2 regions of the Gordonia sp. 135 genome follow, and region 2 is predicted to be linked to the other one. Evidence: riboswitches for the same ligand, from Rfam matches in the RefSeq annotation. Region 2 holds a riboswitch; the other holds the start of a gene.
What was found. A riboswitch is a leader RNA that binds a small molecule or an ion and turns the genes downstream of it on or off. The one in region 2 is predicted to bind cobalamin.
Positions count from the first base shown of each region.

Region 1: it holds a riboswitch for cobalamin, as region 2 does, so the genes downstream of both, GKZ92_RS05020 (FecCD family ABC transporter permease) here and GKZ92_RS08405 (CbtB domain-containing protein) in region 2, are expected to answer to the same signal.

Region 1 is NZ_CP046257.1:1,090,733-1,098,717, forward strand. Features, by position in the region: gene GKZ92_RS05000 (bifunctional adenosylcobinamide kinase/adenosylcobinamide-phosphate guanylyltransferase) at 1-747, shown strand, start outside; gene GKZ92_RS05005 (hypothetical protein) at 779-1,228, opposite strand; gene GKZ92_RS05010 (ABC transporter substrate-binding protein) at 1,400-2,461, opposite strand; gene GKZ92_RS05015 (ABC transporter ATP-binding protein) at 2,458-3,285, opposite strand; gene GKZ92_RS05020 (FecCD family ABC transporter permease) at 3,285-4,337, opposite strand; cobalamin riboswitch at 4,410-4,591, opposite strand; gene GKZ92_RS05025 (L-lactate dehydrogenase) at 4,721-5,674, shown strand; gene GKZ92_RS05030 (excalibur calcium-binding domain-containing protein) at 5,783-6,055, shown strand; gene GKZ92_RS05035 (DUF2786 domain-containing protein) at 6,156-6,986, shown strand; gene GKZ92_RS05040 (YhjD/YihY/BrkB family envelope integrity protein) at 6,994-7,896, opposite strand; gene GKZ92_RS05045 (TIGR04338 family metallohydrolase) at 7,945-7,985, shown strand, end outside.
Region 2 is NZ_CP046257.1:1,826,189-1,834,173, reverse strand. Features, by position in the region: gene GKZ92_RS08420 (acyl-CoA dehydrogenase family protein) at 125-1,351, opposite strand; gene GKZ92_RS08415 (histidine phosphatase family protein) at 1,437-1,961, opposite strand; gene GKZ92_RS08410 (CbtA family protein) at 1,986-2,807, opposite strand; gene GKZ92_RS08405 (CbtB domain-containing protein) at 2,860-3,093, opposite strand; cobalamin riboswitch at 3,132-3,309, opposite strand; gene GKZ92_RS08400 (ATP-dependent helicase) at 3,319-7,953, shown strand; gene GKZ92_RS08395 (DNA-formamidopyrimidine glycosylase family protein) at 7,946-7,985, shown strand, end outside.

The sequences.
Region 1 (7,985 bases), 740 kb from region 2:
TTCGGCGATCGTGAGGACCTGTCCGATGGGCATCTCGGGTTACCCGGGTTTGCGACGATGGTAGCGGCACTGCGTGGAGTGGGTGCCGTCGTCGACTCCACCGACGTCGTCGCAGTCCATCTGGGACACCACAATCCGCCGGTCGGCGTGCTCCGAGAGCGGCTTCGGGATCTCGGCGCGCGGCCGGGACGAGACGGGGAGGTGCTCGACTTGGGCGAGTCGGTCGGGCGGCGGATCTTCGTCACCGGAGGGGCGAGGTCGGGGAAGTCGCGGTATGCCGAAGGTCTGCTGGCCGGCGTCGACGACGTCGTCTATGTCGCCGCCGGCGGTCCGCGAGCCGGCGATCCCGACTGGGACCGACGCGTCGAACTCCATCGTGAACGACGCCCCGCATCGTGGACGACGATCGAGGACACGGAGGTGGCCGGTGTCCTACGATCCGCGCGTCACCCGGTCCTCGTCGACTGTCTCGGAACCTGGCTGGCCGCCCGGATCGATCACCACGATGCCTGGGAGAGCGGCGAACTCGATGCCGTGCGGTCCGACGTCGAGGACCTACTCGACGCCTGGCGGAGCTGCCCGGTGCCCGTCGTCGCGGTCAGCAACGAGGTCGGTAGCGGCGTCGTCCCGGCCACCGCGTCGGGCCGTCTCTTCCGCGACGAACTCGGCCGACTGAATGCCGAGATGGCCGACCGCGCCGACCAGGTCGTGATGATGGTCGCCGGTCAACCCCTGGTTGTGCGGTAGCCCGGTGCGGGTGAACAGGTGAACGGCGATGTCACTGGATGACGAACGTCCTGGAATCCCGGGCGCCCATCCCGGACATGTTCTCGTAGGCGGTGATCGTGAAGGTACCCGGCTTGTTGTAAAAGGGGTCGGTGAACGTGGCGCTGCCCTCGCAGACCGTCGCGTGGTACGTAGGAAGGCTCGTGCCCCGGAAGGTGATGTCGATTCGACAGGGTATGTCCCTGCCCTGGGCGCCGAAGACGCGCGCCGACCACTTCACCCTGGGTGCGAACGGTCTGCTGTAACGATTCGGGCCGAGTTCGCTGCCGAGAGAATTCTCCACCGACATCCTGATACTGGGGAGCACGCCGAGGAGGGGCGCCGACAGGCTTCCGGAGTCGTTGCCGGGCAACGGCAACCCGGGAGCGGCGGAAGCGGGCGACGTGATCATGGTGGCGGCGGCTGCCACGGTCAATGCGGCTATTCCCAATGTGCGTCTCATTTTCGAACTCCTACTCGAACCGAATGGTGCGGCGAAACGTATGTTGCGGCAGCAACGCCCTCGACCGACTGGAATCACGGTACGTGGACGATGTCCGATTTGCGTCATCTGGTCGAAGGTATTTCACCTCTGATAACAAACCGGCTGGATCATTCGCGCTCGTGGGGGTGCTCAGCCGAGCCAGTCGTTGCCGCCTAGTCCGAGTTGCCGGACGTCGAGGGTGGGCGTGATCCCCGACGCCGGCGCGAGGTCATGTGCCTCGAAAACCGACCGCAGTGTCTCGGCGGCGTCGATGTTGAGCGGGCTCGACACCCACATCGCGTAGGGGAGGTTCACGAAGCGGTTCTCGCGCACCGCCTTCAGATTGCGGCTGGCGGGGTTGGTGCGCAGAGCGTCGATCTTCTGCTCCACGGACTGGCCGGGATAGTCGACGAAGACGATCAGATCGGGGTCGGCGGTGGCGATCCGTTCCCAGCTCACCGCGGTCCAGGTGTCCTCGACATCCTCGGTCGCGTTGCGCGCGCCCGCCGCGTCGATGATGCCCTGCGGGCCACCGAAGGAGCCCGACGAGAAGATGGTGTCGGAGACGCTGTCGAAGACGAAGACCGTCGGTTTCGATGCCGGTTGCGGTGCAGCACGGAGTTTTTCGAGGCGGTCGGAGATGTCGTCGGCGACCGTCGCGCCCTGCTCGGGATTGCCGGCGATGGTGCCGATGTTGCGCAGGTCGGTGTCGAGCGCGACCCATGGGTCCATCGTGCCGCGCTGAGCCTGGCCGTCGACCTGACGGCACGCCTCCGACAGCTGATACACGTCGATCCCGTGGGAGGCCAGGATCTCCGGGGTGATGCCGCGGGACTCGCTCATGCCGTAGTTGTAGCCGGCGTAGAGGACCTGCGGTTTGGCGCCGACGATGTTCTCGAGGGTGGGCTGCTCGGTGGCGACCTCGTCGAGCGTGTCGACCTGTGGGCCGTATTCGAGTCGGAGAACGTCCTTGTCGCGGGCGAGCGCACTGACGGCGACGATCTTGTCTCTGGCGCCCGCCGCCAGCGCGATCGCGATCATCCCGCCGTCGTTGACGAACAGGCGATCGAGAGGCTGGTCGAAGGCGACCTCGGCGCCACAGTTGGTGACGGTGACGCGGTCGGTTGCGACGGCGCCGGACTCGGTGCCGCAGCCCGCTGCGATGCCCAGGACGACGGCGAGCGTGGCGTATCGGGTGATGTTGTGTCTCATCGATTTTCCTTGGTGGCGTAGACCTGCGGTGCAGGAGAGGTGGGGGAGTCGAGCAGCAGATGGGGGAGGCCGGTCTCGGGGTGTGGCACGACGGTGCCGGACACATCGAAGACCGACGCCAGCAGCGGCGGGGTCAGCACCTCGACCGGTGGGCCGTGTGCGGTGACGCCGCCGTCGGAAATGACGGCGACGGAGTCGAAGTGGCGGAGGACGAGGTCGAGGTCGTGCATCGCGGCGATCACAGTCGCCTCGAGGTCGTCGAGGACCTGCATCAACCGCAGTCGCCAGGCCGCGTCGAGATGATTCGTCGGCTCGTCGAGCACAAGGATCGGCGTCTGCTGTGCGATTGCGCGGGCGAGCACGACGCGGTGCCGTTCACCGCCGGACAGCTGCGTACACGAACGGTGTTCCCAACCGCCCAGTCCCACCTGCTCCAGCGCGGACCGGACGATCGCGTGGTCGTCGGAGTTACGTATGGCCCAGGCGGATCGGTACGGCGTGCGTCCCAGGCCCACCGCTTCGGCGACCGTGAGTTCGGCCGACGGGTGTTCATCCTGACCGACCACCGCGATCGACAGCGCGCGACGCCGAGCCGGAAGACGATCGAGATCGTCGTCGCCCAACCGGATTCGCCCCTCGGCCGGTTGTTCGAGACCGCACAGTGTCCGCAGCAACGTGGTCTTGCCCGCTCCGTTGGGTCCGACGATGGCGAGTCGGGTTCCGGCAGGGACGTCGAGATCCACCTCGCGCAGTATCGGGCGGCCACTTCGACGGCAACCGACGGCGTTCGCGCGCAGGGACATCGAGCGCTCCACGGCGCCCATCAGGCTTCGCCGCCGAACACGTACTGGCGCCGTCCCATCAGGAACAGGAAGATCGGTGCGCCGATCAGTCCGGTGACGATGCCCAGCGGCATCTCGCGAGGTGACGCGGCCACCCGTGAGATGACGTCGACCCACACCAGGAACAGTGCACCGCCGCAGACCGCTACGGGAATCATCGCGCGGTGCGTCGCACCGACGAGCAGGCGTGCCGCGTGCGGGACGATCAAGCCCACGAATCCGATTCCACCCGCGACTGAGACCAGAACGCCGACCAGGATTCCCTGGACCGCGAACAGCGCGTTTCGCATGGCGCGCACCGGAACCCCGAGGGATGTCGCGGTGTCGGTCCCGGCTGCGTAGGCGTCGAGCCAGGAGTGGATCGCGAGCATGGCGAGCACCGTGACCACGACGACAACCCCGGCGATCTGCACTTTCGCCCAGGTCGCGCCGGCGACGCTGCCCAACATCCAGAACATCACGTTGTCGGCGGCATGCGGGTCGGCCGCGGTGAAGACCAGCAGTGAGGACAGCGCCAGGAACGCCGACGACAGGACCACTCCGGAGAGGATCAGGCGTAGGGCGGTCAGTCCGCCCTGCGCCCGGGCGACGGCGTACACGGTGACCGAGGCCGCGAGGGCGCCGATCAGCGCGCCGCCGGACAACGCCCAGACACCCAGGGCGGCAAACGATCCTAGAGTGATGACCGCCGTCGCACCCACCGCGGCGCCGGCCGACACGCCCAGCAGGTACGGCTCGGCGAGCGGGTTGCGGACGAGGGCCTGCATGACGGCGCCGGCGAGCGCCAGACCGGCGCCGACGATCGCCGCGAGAACCGAACGCGGCAAACGGAGATCCCAGATGATCACGGAGTGGGCGGCGTCGAGCTCGTCGCCTCGCAGGCGCCCGGCGACGGTTCGCCAGACATCGCCGAGCGGGATGGTCTCGGCACCGAAAGCGGTGGCGATCGCGATGCTCACCAAGGTGAGCGCGAGAAGGATCAGGGCAAGGGGCAACGACGGGAGTCGCCGTACCGACATGGCGGTGGCGATCATCGTCGTGCCGTCGGGAGGACGGGACACGTGTGGAACTGCCTTTGGTCTGGGCATCTGTGCGCGAGACGCCGGGTGGACTCGACGAGAACGGCAGGTATTCGGACTCGGGTTCGTCCGAACCCGACGCCTTCCCGGGTTGCCCCAGTGGCCTGATGTCGGGTCCGTCCCCCATACCGCTGCGCGCCAGTCCTGGATTCGCACCAGGTTCCCTGGCACCCGCCTGTGCAGGTGCGACCGCTCTCACCGGTGAGGTTAGCAATACGGACACGGAGCTCTCACCGACCCGTCGCCAAGTCGTCGGGCGAGGGATGCCCGGAGGTCTTAGGCTGGGCGCTGACAGGCAACGGACAGGTGCGAATCGAACCGAGGCGAACGGTGATCCGATGGACGGACGACCCACGAAACTGGCGATCATCGGGGCGGGCGCGGTCGGCACCGCGATCGCCTACTCGGCGCTGATCCGCGGGGTCGCGCGCACGGTCGCGTTGCTGGACATCAAGGCCGCCAAGGTCACCGCCGAGGTGCTCGACCTGTCCCACGGTCTGGAGTTCGTACCGCGCGCCGACATCATCGGCTCCAACGACGTGTCGGTGTGCGCCGACGCCGACGTCGTCGTGTTCACCGCCGGAGCCAAGCAGAAGCCGGGGCAGTCCCGACTCGAATTGGCCGAGGCCACAATCGGTTTGACGCGCGCCATCCTGCCGGATGTGCTCGAGGTGGCACCGAACGCGATCTACCTGATGGTGACCAACCCGGTGGACGTCGTCACCCATGCGGCGCAGAAGATCACCGGCCTGCCGCCGAATCAGCTGTTCGGGTCGGGAACCGTGCTGGATTCGTCGCGGCTGCGGTTCCTCGTCGCGCAGCACTGCGGGGTAGCGGTGCAGAGTGTGCACTCGTATGTCGTCGGCGAGCACGGTGACAGCGAGATACCGCTGTGGTCGTCGGCGACGATCGGTGGCGTGCCGCTGACGTCGTGGACGCCGCTACCTGGGCGTCGGGAGATGGATGCCGTTGCACGGGAGCGTATCCGGGACGAGGTCGTGCACGCCGCCTACGCCATCATCGAGGGCAAGGGGGCCACCAACTACGCCATCGGCCTCGCCGCCACCCGTATCGTCGAAGCCGTTCTGAACGACGAACACCGGGTGCTCCCGGTGTCCACGGTCGCCTCCGGATTCCCCGGGCTCGATGATGTGTGTCTCTCCCTGCCGACCGTCGTCGACCGCGGTGGTGCGCAGACGCGCCTCGAGGTGCCGCTGTCGCCGGACGAGGAAGCCGGTCTGCTCGCCTCGGCGGAGACGCTACGCCGGATGCAGGCGCGATTCGGGTTGTAGGGGCAGGCACTGTCCATCGGGTGGACCAATCTCGGTGCTCGATGCCGGTGCGGCATCCTCGCCGGGGTAGTTTCACCTGGTCACATCGGTGGAAGAGAAGGTTCGACGATGAGTGGTTCGCGGAAGACGGTTCTGGGTTTTGTCGCTGCGGCGTCGATGGCGATCGCGCCGCTGATGGTGGCGGCACCTGCATCGGCGGCGACCGACTACGCCAACTGCGCGGCACTCAACGCCGACTACCCGCACGGCGTCGGCGAGCCCGGCGCCGTCGACTCGACCTCCGGCACGCCGGTTACGAACTTCACCGTCGACCAGGCCCTCTACGACGCCAACGACGAGAGCGACCGCGACAAGGACGGCATCGCCTGCGAGCAGAACTGACCCTTCGGTCACACACTGTGCGTGAGGGTCTCCGACCTGGCTTTTTCTGCTCGCCTGCAGTCCGATGGAACCGATCGGGCGCGCAGATAGTCTGAACTACATGCGCGACGACAAGCTGCTCACCCGGATCTCCGCCCTCCTGCGGCAGGCGGAGAACACCGACAACGAGCATGAGGCCGAGACGTTCATGCAGGCCGCACAACGCCTTGCCACGGCGTCGTCGATCGATCTCGCCGTGGCCCGCGCGCACGATCCGGCCGCGCGTAAGCAGGTCACCCCGATCTCGCGGCAGATCAAGATCGGCGAGCCGGGTAAGCGTGGCCTGCGCACCTACGTGCAATTGTTCGTGGCGATCACCATGGCCAACGACGTGACCGTCGACGTCGCGAGCAACTCGACCTTCGTCCTCGCCTACGGGTACGAGGCCGACATCGACGCCTGCGAGGCGCTCTACACGTCGCTGATCATCCAGATGGTCGCGGCGAGCGATGCCTATCTGCGGTCGGGGGCGTACAAGGGCGAGACCTTCGCGCGGGTCGTCACCAAGGGCAGCGGCTGGCGAGCGCGGCGGGTGATCGAGGAGAAGCCGCTGTCGCCGATCACTGCGCGACTCAACTTCCAGTCGGCCTTCGCCGAACGCATCGGCAAACGTCTCACCGAGGCCCGCGACGCCGCCCGCGAAGAAGCACTCGCCGCCGAACGGCGCTCGGGTGAGCCGGAACGCTCGACGGCGCTGGCCCTGCGCAACAAGGAACTCGAGGTCACCGACTTCTACAAGACCGAGTCCACCGCTCGCGGCACGTGGCGGGCGTCGAGCGCGTCGGCCGGCTATTCGGAGGCCGCCCGGAAGGCGGGGGACCGGGCGGGGCGTCGGGCCAAGATCGGCGCCGACCGTGAATTCGGCGGTGCGCGAGGCGCTCTGGAGGCCTGACGAGTGGTCAGGCGCCGCGGTCGTACCAGGCCACCGACGGGGTCGGAGCAAACGGGGTCGGGGTTCCCGCCCAACGTCGAACCCAGGTGCCGACACGTCCGGGGTCGGTGGCCACGCCGTGCGCGACGATGGCCGTGACCACCAGGATCGCAGCGAACACGAACAGCCAGCTGATCGCGACGAACACGATGCCGAGAGTGCCGAAATAGCGGATCGTTCCCGACGCCAACGTGGGCAGCACGAGCCGGCTGCCGGCCAGCAGGGCAGTGATCAGCAGCCCCGTGACCACACCGTTGAGGGCGAGAAGACGCAGCGGGACCTGGGTGGACACCAGCAAGCGCGGGATGGCGGTGAAGGTGCCCGACCAGATCGTCACCGTCACTCCGAAGACCAGCACGATGCCGAGGAGGCCGCTGCCGCCGAGGTGGAGGCCGAACAGTGTCTCGGCGTGCAGGCCGGTCGACAGCCCCTGCGCGGTGACCGCGGTCGGGATGAGGAACAGCACGATCACCCAGCGCCAGAAAGCTCGCCACGGCAGTTTGGTGACGCCCCAGATCGCGACATACATTCGGCCGAGTGCACGTGACAGGGAGGTGGCGCCGGCGATGGTCATGAGTGCGCCGATGATCCCGAAGGTGGCGAACGACTGCGGGTTGTCCACCGAGTTGTGGTCGAGCTTGCTCACCGGGATGCCGAGCCCGCTCAGGGCGTCGTCGACGACGTCGCTGCCCGGGAGCGTGAGCAGCAGGATGACGATGGGCAGGATCGAGGTGAAGGCCTGCGCGGCGAGGGTCATCGCGCGGTCGGTGATGTCGCCGCGCGCGATGTCGGTGAGGATGCGCAGGCTCAGCGTCGCGCCCGGCAGTCGCAGCACACGTTCGCCGATCGCGTGCAGGTCGGGACGGCGCATGAGGACTCCCATCGGGTACGGCGGACCCTCATCATCATTGGCGATGCCATGAGTCCGCGTGACACCGGGCGTGCCCGGTACTACGACGC
Region 2 (7,985 bases):
GACCGCCGGGCGCACGGTCACATCCGAATGCGCCGAACCGGGCCCAGAATTGCGCCGGTCCGCAATCGGGCCGTGAAAAAACGGCCCCGGCAGAGCTGCCGGGGCCGTCACCTCTCCCGGTGCATCAGCCGCGCAGCAGCCCCTTGGCGACGTGGGTCACCTGGATCTCGTTGCTGCCGGCGTAGATCATGAGCGACTTGGCATCTCGCGCGAGCTGCTCGACGCGGTACTCGGCCATGTAGCCGTTGCCGCCGAAGAGCTGGACGGCCTCCATCGCGACATCGGTGGCGGCCTTCGACGAGTAGAGCTTCATCGCCGACGCCTCCGACAGGCTCAGCGGCTTACCCGCCTTGCCGCGCTCGATCGCGCTGAAGAGCATGTTCTGCACGTTGATCCGGGCGATCTCCATCTCGGCGAGCTTGAGCTGGATGAGCTGGAACTGGGCGATCTCCTGACCCCACAGCTTGCGCGTCTTGGCGTAGTCGATCGACAGTCGTTGTGCCTCGTTGATGATGCCCAGCGAGAGCGCGGCGATGCCGACGCGTTCGGCGGTGAACCCAGCCTTGGCGCCTTCGGAGCCGCGCGAATCCTCACCGGTGTCCTCGGTCTCGCCGAGCAGACGGTCCTTGCCGACCCGGACGTTGTCGAAGAACAGCTCACCGGTCGGCGAGCTCATCATGCCCATCTTCTTGAACGGCTTGCCCTGCGTCAGGCCCGGCATCCCCTTGTCGAGGACGAAGGACAGCACCTTGCGGTCACGCATGGGGGTGCCGCTGCCGTCGTCGAGCTTCGCGAACACGACGATGGTGTCGGCGTACGGGCCGTTGGTGATGAACGTCTTCTGGCCGTTCAGGATGTAGTCGTCACCGTCGCGGCGGACGGTGGTCTTCATGCCGCCGAGAGCGTCGGAGCCCGAATCGGGTTCGGTGATCGCCCAGGCGCCGACCTTCTCCATGGTGACCAGCTCGGGCAGCCAGCGCTTCTTCTGGGCGAGCGTGCCCTTGCCCCGGATCGTCGAGGCGGTCAGGCCCATGCTCACACCGAGCGAGGCGACGAGGCCCAGGCACACACCGGCAAGCTCGATGTTGACCATCATGAACATCGAACCGCCCATGCCACCACCCTCGCCGGACGATTTCTTCTTCTCCCCGTTGGCCTCTGCCTCGAGTTCCTTTTCCAGCGCGTCCTTGGCCATCGCGTCGACCCCGAAGGTCGACAGCAGCTTGCGGGTGATGTCGTACGGAGGCAGCACGCCGGACTCGAGCTCGTCGAGATGTGGCCGGATCTCCTTGTCGATGAACGCGCGCAGCGCATCCCGCACCATCAGATCTTCATCGGACCACTCGAACATCGTCACTCTCCCCAGACAGTGCCCGCCGGGGGCGAACACGTTTCAGTTTTGCCGACTCAACTGTGTCAGGAGTCACTCACGATGTCTAGGTACGTCCGCCCGATTCTGTTTCTTCAGGGCGAATTCTCAGGGGCGGCCAGTGGTAGCAGGCCGCCGGCCGGACCTCGCACCGGAAGTATCCCGTGGCGTCGTCGCACAGAAGTGCCTGCGCGACGGGCATGGCCACGACGATCGACGCCCCGACGGTGATCGTGCGGTCGCGCCAGTCGTGCACCCGTCGCACGAACGCCTCGACACTCTCGCCGCCATGGGGCCGGGCCGCCGGATCGGTGAAGAAGGCCGCGAGCTCGCGTGGATCGATGTCCTCGGGCGCCGATCCCGCCCAGTTCCCGACATCGAGCGTGCGAAGCGCGTCGTCGACCTCGACCCGACCACCCAGGAGCCGGGCGCTCTCGAGTGTCGCGGGCTCGGGCCCGCAGAAGGACACCGGCCCGACGAGGGACGCGGCGAGCGCTTCGACGTCACGGCGGCCGCGGTCGTCCAGCGACGCGTCACCGCCGAAGCGCACCGATCGATTGGGACCGGTGCGCCCGGCGGTGATGATCTGCACAGGAATGGCAGTGCGCGGTCAGCTCTACACGGCGTCGACCGTCGGCGACGTGCTGGAGCTCTTCGACCGCGCCATCGCGCCGAGGATCAGCGCGAAGGTCACCGTCAGCACCGTCCAGAGGATCACCTGGTTGGTGATCGTGTACACGCGGAAGTCGGCGACGACGTCCGCCGGGAAGCCGGGGAACACGATCTGGCCGGCGTCGGTGCGCACCGGCTCGGGCACCTCGTCGAACGACGGCAGCAGCGCGATGGTGACGCCGACCGCGATCACGTACGCGGCACCGCCCACGACGGCCGACACCAGTCCGCCGATCCTCGGCCGCAACCACAGCTCGAGTGCGACGGCCACGATCATCAGCACGACCGACGCGATCGTGACGGTCAGGAATGCACCCGTCCGTTCCCCGATCGTGTCGTCGTCCCCGACCGCAGGCGGGTTGGCCGGGTAGGCGAAGAACGGAACACCGAAGACGGCGACGAAACCGATCGCGCCGAGCGCCCCGGCGACCGCGCGGGCATCGGTGGCCGGATACCGGTTGCCGAGGTAACTCCACAGCACGGTGAAGGCGACCCCGAAGAACGCGCCCATGCACAGGGCGAACACCAGGTTTCCGACGCCGGCGCCCAGATTCTCCTGCATGGCGCGGGTGAAGACCTCGCCGCCGTCGCCGTGCGAATGGCCGCCGACCGTATGTGCCAGCGCCTCTTCGGCTTCCGAGCGTTCACCCTCGTAGTCGACGGCCTTCGACACCACGGGTTCGAGGTAGAACCGTGCGAAGACGAACGAGATGATGCCGGCGATCAGGCCCGAGAGCAGACCTGCGCCGATGAGTTTCTTCTCCATGTGAACTTGTCCCTACGTTGTGAGAGTCAGGCCGACGCAGTGCGGTGAACGCTCAGTGGCAGGGAAAGCCGAGGAAGTGGCGGGAGTCGTGCACGAACTCGTGCACATAGGTGTTCTCCCCGAAGACCGACACGACACCTTGGTCGTAGCCGAGGAAGTAGTAGGCGAGCCCGGCCAGGAGGACCGTGAGGCTCAGCCAGAGCGCTGCGCTCGCGACCGACAGGTTCGGTACCGAAATCGCACGGGTGGGTGACTTGACTGCTTCGGCCGTACGGGGAGACGTCATGGGATTGTCCTTTCGCCGATCTCGCGTCGGTGAGTGTGTCGGATCTTTTGGCGCCGGCACGGCATCCTGACTCACGTCTTCCCCAGGCGCCGTCGAAATCCTCGACCGCGTCCGGCGTTGTCGTTCACAGTGGCGCGACCGCTCCGGATTCTCACCGGATTCCCCGTACAGGCGTGTATCGACTGTATACCCAGACCTGTCGCACATGTGAGACATAGTGGAGAGATGCCCCGCCCCTCGGTTCTCGATCGCTTCACCGCCCCCACCCGGCGATGGTTCACCGGAGCGTTCACCAAGCCGACCGCGGCCCAGAAAGGCGCCTGGACCTCGATCGCCGACGGCGCGAACACCCTGGTCATCGCCCCGACCGGGTCCGGCAAGACGCTCGCGGCATTCCTCTGGGCGCTCGACCGGCTGGCCGCCGACGCCGCCACCCGCCGTCCGGGCACGAAGGTCGTCTACATCTCGCCGCTGAAGGCGCTCGCCGTCGACGTGGAGCGCAATCTACGCGCGCCCCTCACCGGGATCACCCGTGCGGCGCAGGAATTGGACCTGCCCGAACCGAACATAACGGTCGGTGTCCGGTCCGGCGACACCTCGGCCGCTGACCGCCGCGCTCTGGTGAAGACCCCGCCCGACATCCTGATCACCACGCCCGAGTCGCTCTACCTGATGCTGACCTCCGCGGCCCGGGAGAGCCTCACGAATGTCGAGGCGATCATCGTCGACGAGGTCCATGCGGTCGCCGCCACCAAACGCGGCACACATCTGGCCCTGACCCTCGAGCGCCTCGACGAGCTGCTCGAGAAGCCCGCCCAACGGATAGGCCTGTCGGCGACCGTGCGGCCTCCCGAGGTCGTCGCCGGGTACCTGTCCGGCTCGGCGCCCTGCCAGGTCGTCAAGCCCAAGGCCGACAAGACCTTCGATCTCCGCGTCGACGTGCCGGTCGAGGACATGGCGAACATCCCGCCGGCACCCGGCCCGGACGGCGCCGACCCGGCCGAGCTCGACGACGCATTCTCCCCCACGGCCGGTTCGCTGTGGCCGTACGTGGAGGCGTCGATCGTCGACCAGATCGAGGCCAACCGGGCGACGATCGTGTTCGCGAACTCCCGTCGGCTCGCCGAGAAGCTGACCGCGCGGCTCAACGAGATCCACGCCGAGCGGCAGGGTGTCACGCCCGAGCCCACCGCCAACCCGACGGTCGCGGGCGGGGCTCCCGCGTTCGTGATGGGCAGCGGGGCGAGTTCCGGCGCCGAGGCGGTCCTCGCGCGGGCACACCACGGTTCGGTGAGCAAGGAGCAGCGCGCGCAGATCGAGGACGACCTCAAGGCCGGTCGCCTGTCCTGCGTCGTGGCGACCAGCTCGCTCGAACTCGGTATCGACATGGGTGCGGTGGATCTCGTGATCCAGGTGGAGGCCCCGCCGTCGGTGGCCAGCGGCCTGCAGCGCATCGGCCGCGCCGGCCATCAGGTGGGCGAGATCAGCCAGGGCATCCTCTATCCCAAACACCGCACCGATCTGCTGCACTGCACGGTCACCGTCGGGCGCATGCTCGACGGTGCGATCGAGGAGATCAAGGTTCCCCAGAATCCCCTCGACATCCTCGCGCAGCAGACCATCGCGGCCGCCGCCGTCGACGATCTCGAGGTCGACCACTGGTACGAGGTCGTTCGCCGGGCGGCTCCCTACCGCGACCTCGGACGCGGGGTCTTCGACGCCACCCTCGATCTCATCGCCGGGCGGTTCCCCTCAGACGAGTTCGCCGAACTCCGGCCGCGGGTCAACTGGGACCGCGACGCGGGCGTGATCACCGGCCGCCGTGGCGCCCAACGACTCGCCGTCACCTCCGGCGGGTCGATCCCCGATCGCGGACTGTTCGGCGTCTTCATGGTCGGCGAGAAGTCCACGCGCGTGGGCGAACTCGACGAGGAGATGGTGTACGAGTCGCGGGTCGGCGATGTCTTCGCCCTCGGCGCGACGAGCTGGCGCATCGAGGACATCACCCACGACCGCGTCCTGGTGTCGCCGGCCTTCGGGCAGCCCGGCAGGCTGCCGTTCTGGATCGGCGACGCGATCGGACGTCCCGCCGAACTCGGTGCGGCGATCGGCGCGTTCACCGGGGCCATCGCCGATCCCGGGAAACTCGACGCCCATGCCGAGAGGCTCGGACTCACCGAGAACGCCCGCACCAACCTGGCCACGCTCATCGCCGAACAGCGCGAGGCGACCGGTCACCTCCCCACCGACCGGACGCTCGTCGTCGAACGGTTCCGCGACGAACTCGGCGACTGGCGCGTCATCCTGCACTCCCCCTATGGCTTGCGTGTCCACGCGCCGTGGGCGAGCGCCATCTCCCAACGACTCCTCGCGACACTGGGTATCGAGGGCGCCACCACCGCCTCCGACGACGGCATCATCCTGCGTCTGCCCGACACCGACGACGCACCCCCGGGTGCCGACGTCTTCCTCCTCGATCCCGACGAGGTCGAACAGCTCGTGACCGACGGTCTCGCCGACTCGTCGATGTTCGCCTCGCGGTTCCGCGAATGTGCCGCGCGCGCACTGCTCCTGCCGCGGCGCGATCCCGGCCGGCGCGCGCCGCTGTGGCAGCAGCGGCAGCGCAGCGCCCAATTGCTCTCCGTCGCATCCAAGTTCCCGGACTTCCCGATCGTCCTCGAAGCGGTTCGCGAGTGCCTGCAGGACGTGTACGACCTCCCGGCACTGCTCGACCTGCTCGGCCGCATCCGGTCGCGCCGGATCCGCGTCGTGGAGACCGAGACCCCGAGTCCGTCGCCGTTCGCGGCGTCGCTGCTGTTCGGCTACGTCGGCGCCTTCATGTACGCCGACGACGCGCCGCTCGCCGAACGTCGAGCCGCCGCCCTGTCCCTCGACACCAGCCTCCTCGCGCAGCTGCTCGGCCGCGTCGACCTGCGTGAGCTCCTCGATCCCGGCGTCATCGCCGAGGTCATCGCCCGCCTGCAACGCCTGTCACCCGACCGCCAGGCACGCGACGCCGAGGACGTCGTCGACCTCCTCCGCTGGCTCGGACCGCTGACCACCGAAGAGGTCGAGCCGAGATATCGGGGAGAAGCGGCGGTGGCCGAGGTGCTGGCCGAGCTGCACCGCAGCGGGCAGATCATCTCGGTCAACCACAACCGGCGCGCGCTGTGGGCGTCGATCGACGACACCGCACGACTCCGCGACGCACTCGGAGTCCCTGCACCGATGGGCATCCCGGCGGCCTACCTCGAACCGGTACCCGACCCGGTCGGCGACCTCATCGGGCGCTACGCCCGCACCCACGGGCCCTTCACCGTCACCGACGCGGCGGCGTCCCTGGGCATCGCGACCGCCGTCGTCCGCGACACCCTGGCCCGCCTCGCCGCGGAACGACGCGTCGTCGAAGGTGATTTCCTGCCCGAGACCGGCACCGCCGATCCGGCCCAGGGAGCGGCACCGACCACCCAGTGGTGCCACACCGACGTCCTCGGTCAGATCCGGCGCGGGTCGCTCGCCGCGAGCCGGGCCGAGGTCGCACCGGTCGGCACCGAGGTTCTCACCCGCTTCCTCGTGGAATGGCAGCACGGTTCGCCCGGAACGCAGCTCCGCGGGGTCGACGGCCTCGCCACCGTCATCGACCAGCTGGCCGGTTACCCGCTGCCGGCGTCGGCCTGGGAGTCGCTGATATTGCCCGCGCGCGTCTCGGACTATGCCCCGTCCATGCTCGACGAGCTACTGAGCAGCGGCGAGGTCGTGTGGTCGGGGCACGGCCGCATCGGCAACGCCGACGGCTGGGTGGCCCTGCACCCCGCCGACGTGGCCGCGTTCACCATCTCCGAGGCCGACACCATCGACACCACGGCCCTGCACGATGCGATCACCACCGCACTCCACCCCGGTGGTGCACTGCGGTTCCCGCAGATCGCCGCGGACATCAGCACCGGCACCACGACGCCGGCCGCGGACATCGAATCCGCACTCTGGGACCTGGTCTGGGCGGGACAGGTCAGCAATGACACGTTCGCACCCGTCCGCGCACTGCTGCATCCCCGGCGCAGCCCGACGACGCCACGGTCGGCGCCCGCCCACCGCGCCCGCGGCAGGGCCCCACGACTCCGCGCCGGTCGCCTCTCCGCGCGCTACCTGACCGAGCACGCCTCCGGGCCGCCGGTGTCGCCGACCGCGAGCGGCCGGTGGTTCGCCCTGGACCGACCCGAGATCGACCCGACCATCGCCACGCAGGCACTGTGCGACCAACTGCTCACGCGCTACGGCGTGATCACGCGGGGCAGCGTCACCGCCGAGGAGGTGACCGGCGGATTCGCCCGGGTGTACAAGGCGCTCACCATTTTCGAGGACAACGGCCAGGTCCGCCGCGGCTACTACGTCGACGGCCTCGGCGGCGCGCAGTTCGCCTCCCCGGCCACGGTCGACGAGTTGCGGCGTCACGCTCTCCCCGACCGCAAGCCGCCGCGCGAGGCGACCATCCTCGCCGCCACCGACCCCGGCAACCCATACGGCGCGGCGCTGGAGTGGCCACGATCCCGCGACGCCGACGCGGGACACCGCCCGGGCCGCAAGCCCGGCGCCCTGGTGGTGCTCGTCGACGGCGAACTCGTGTGCTTCGTCGAGCGTGGCGGCAAGACGCTGCTGACGTTCACCGATTCGATCCCGGCGCTGGAATCCGCCGCCGGCGCGCTGGTGGCCCTGGTCCGCGCCGGCCGGATCTCCCGGCTGACCATCGACGCGATCGACTCCGAACCGGTGCGCGGCACCGATTTCGGGAAGGTGCTCGTCGAGGCCGGTTTCTCCACGACCCCGCGCGGCATCCGACTCCGGTACGGAACCCATGCCTGAGGGCGACACCGTCTTCGCCGCGGCCGCGCGGC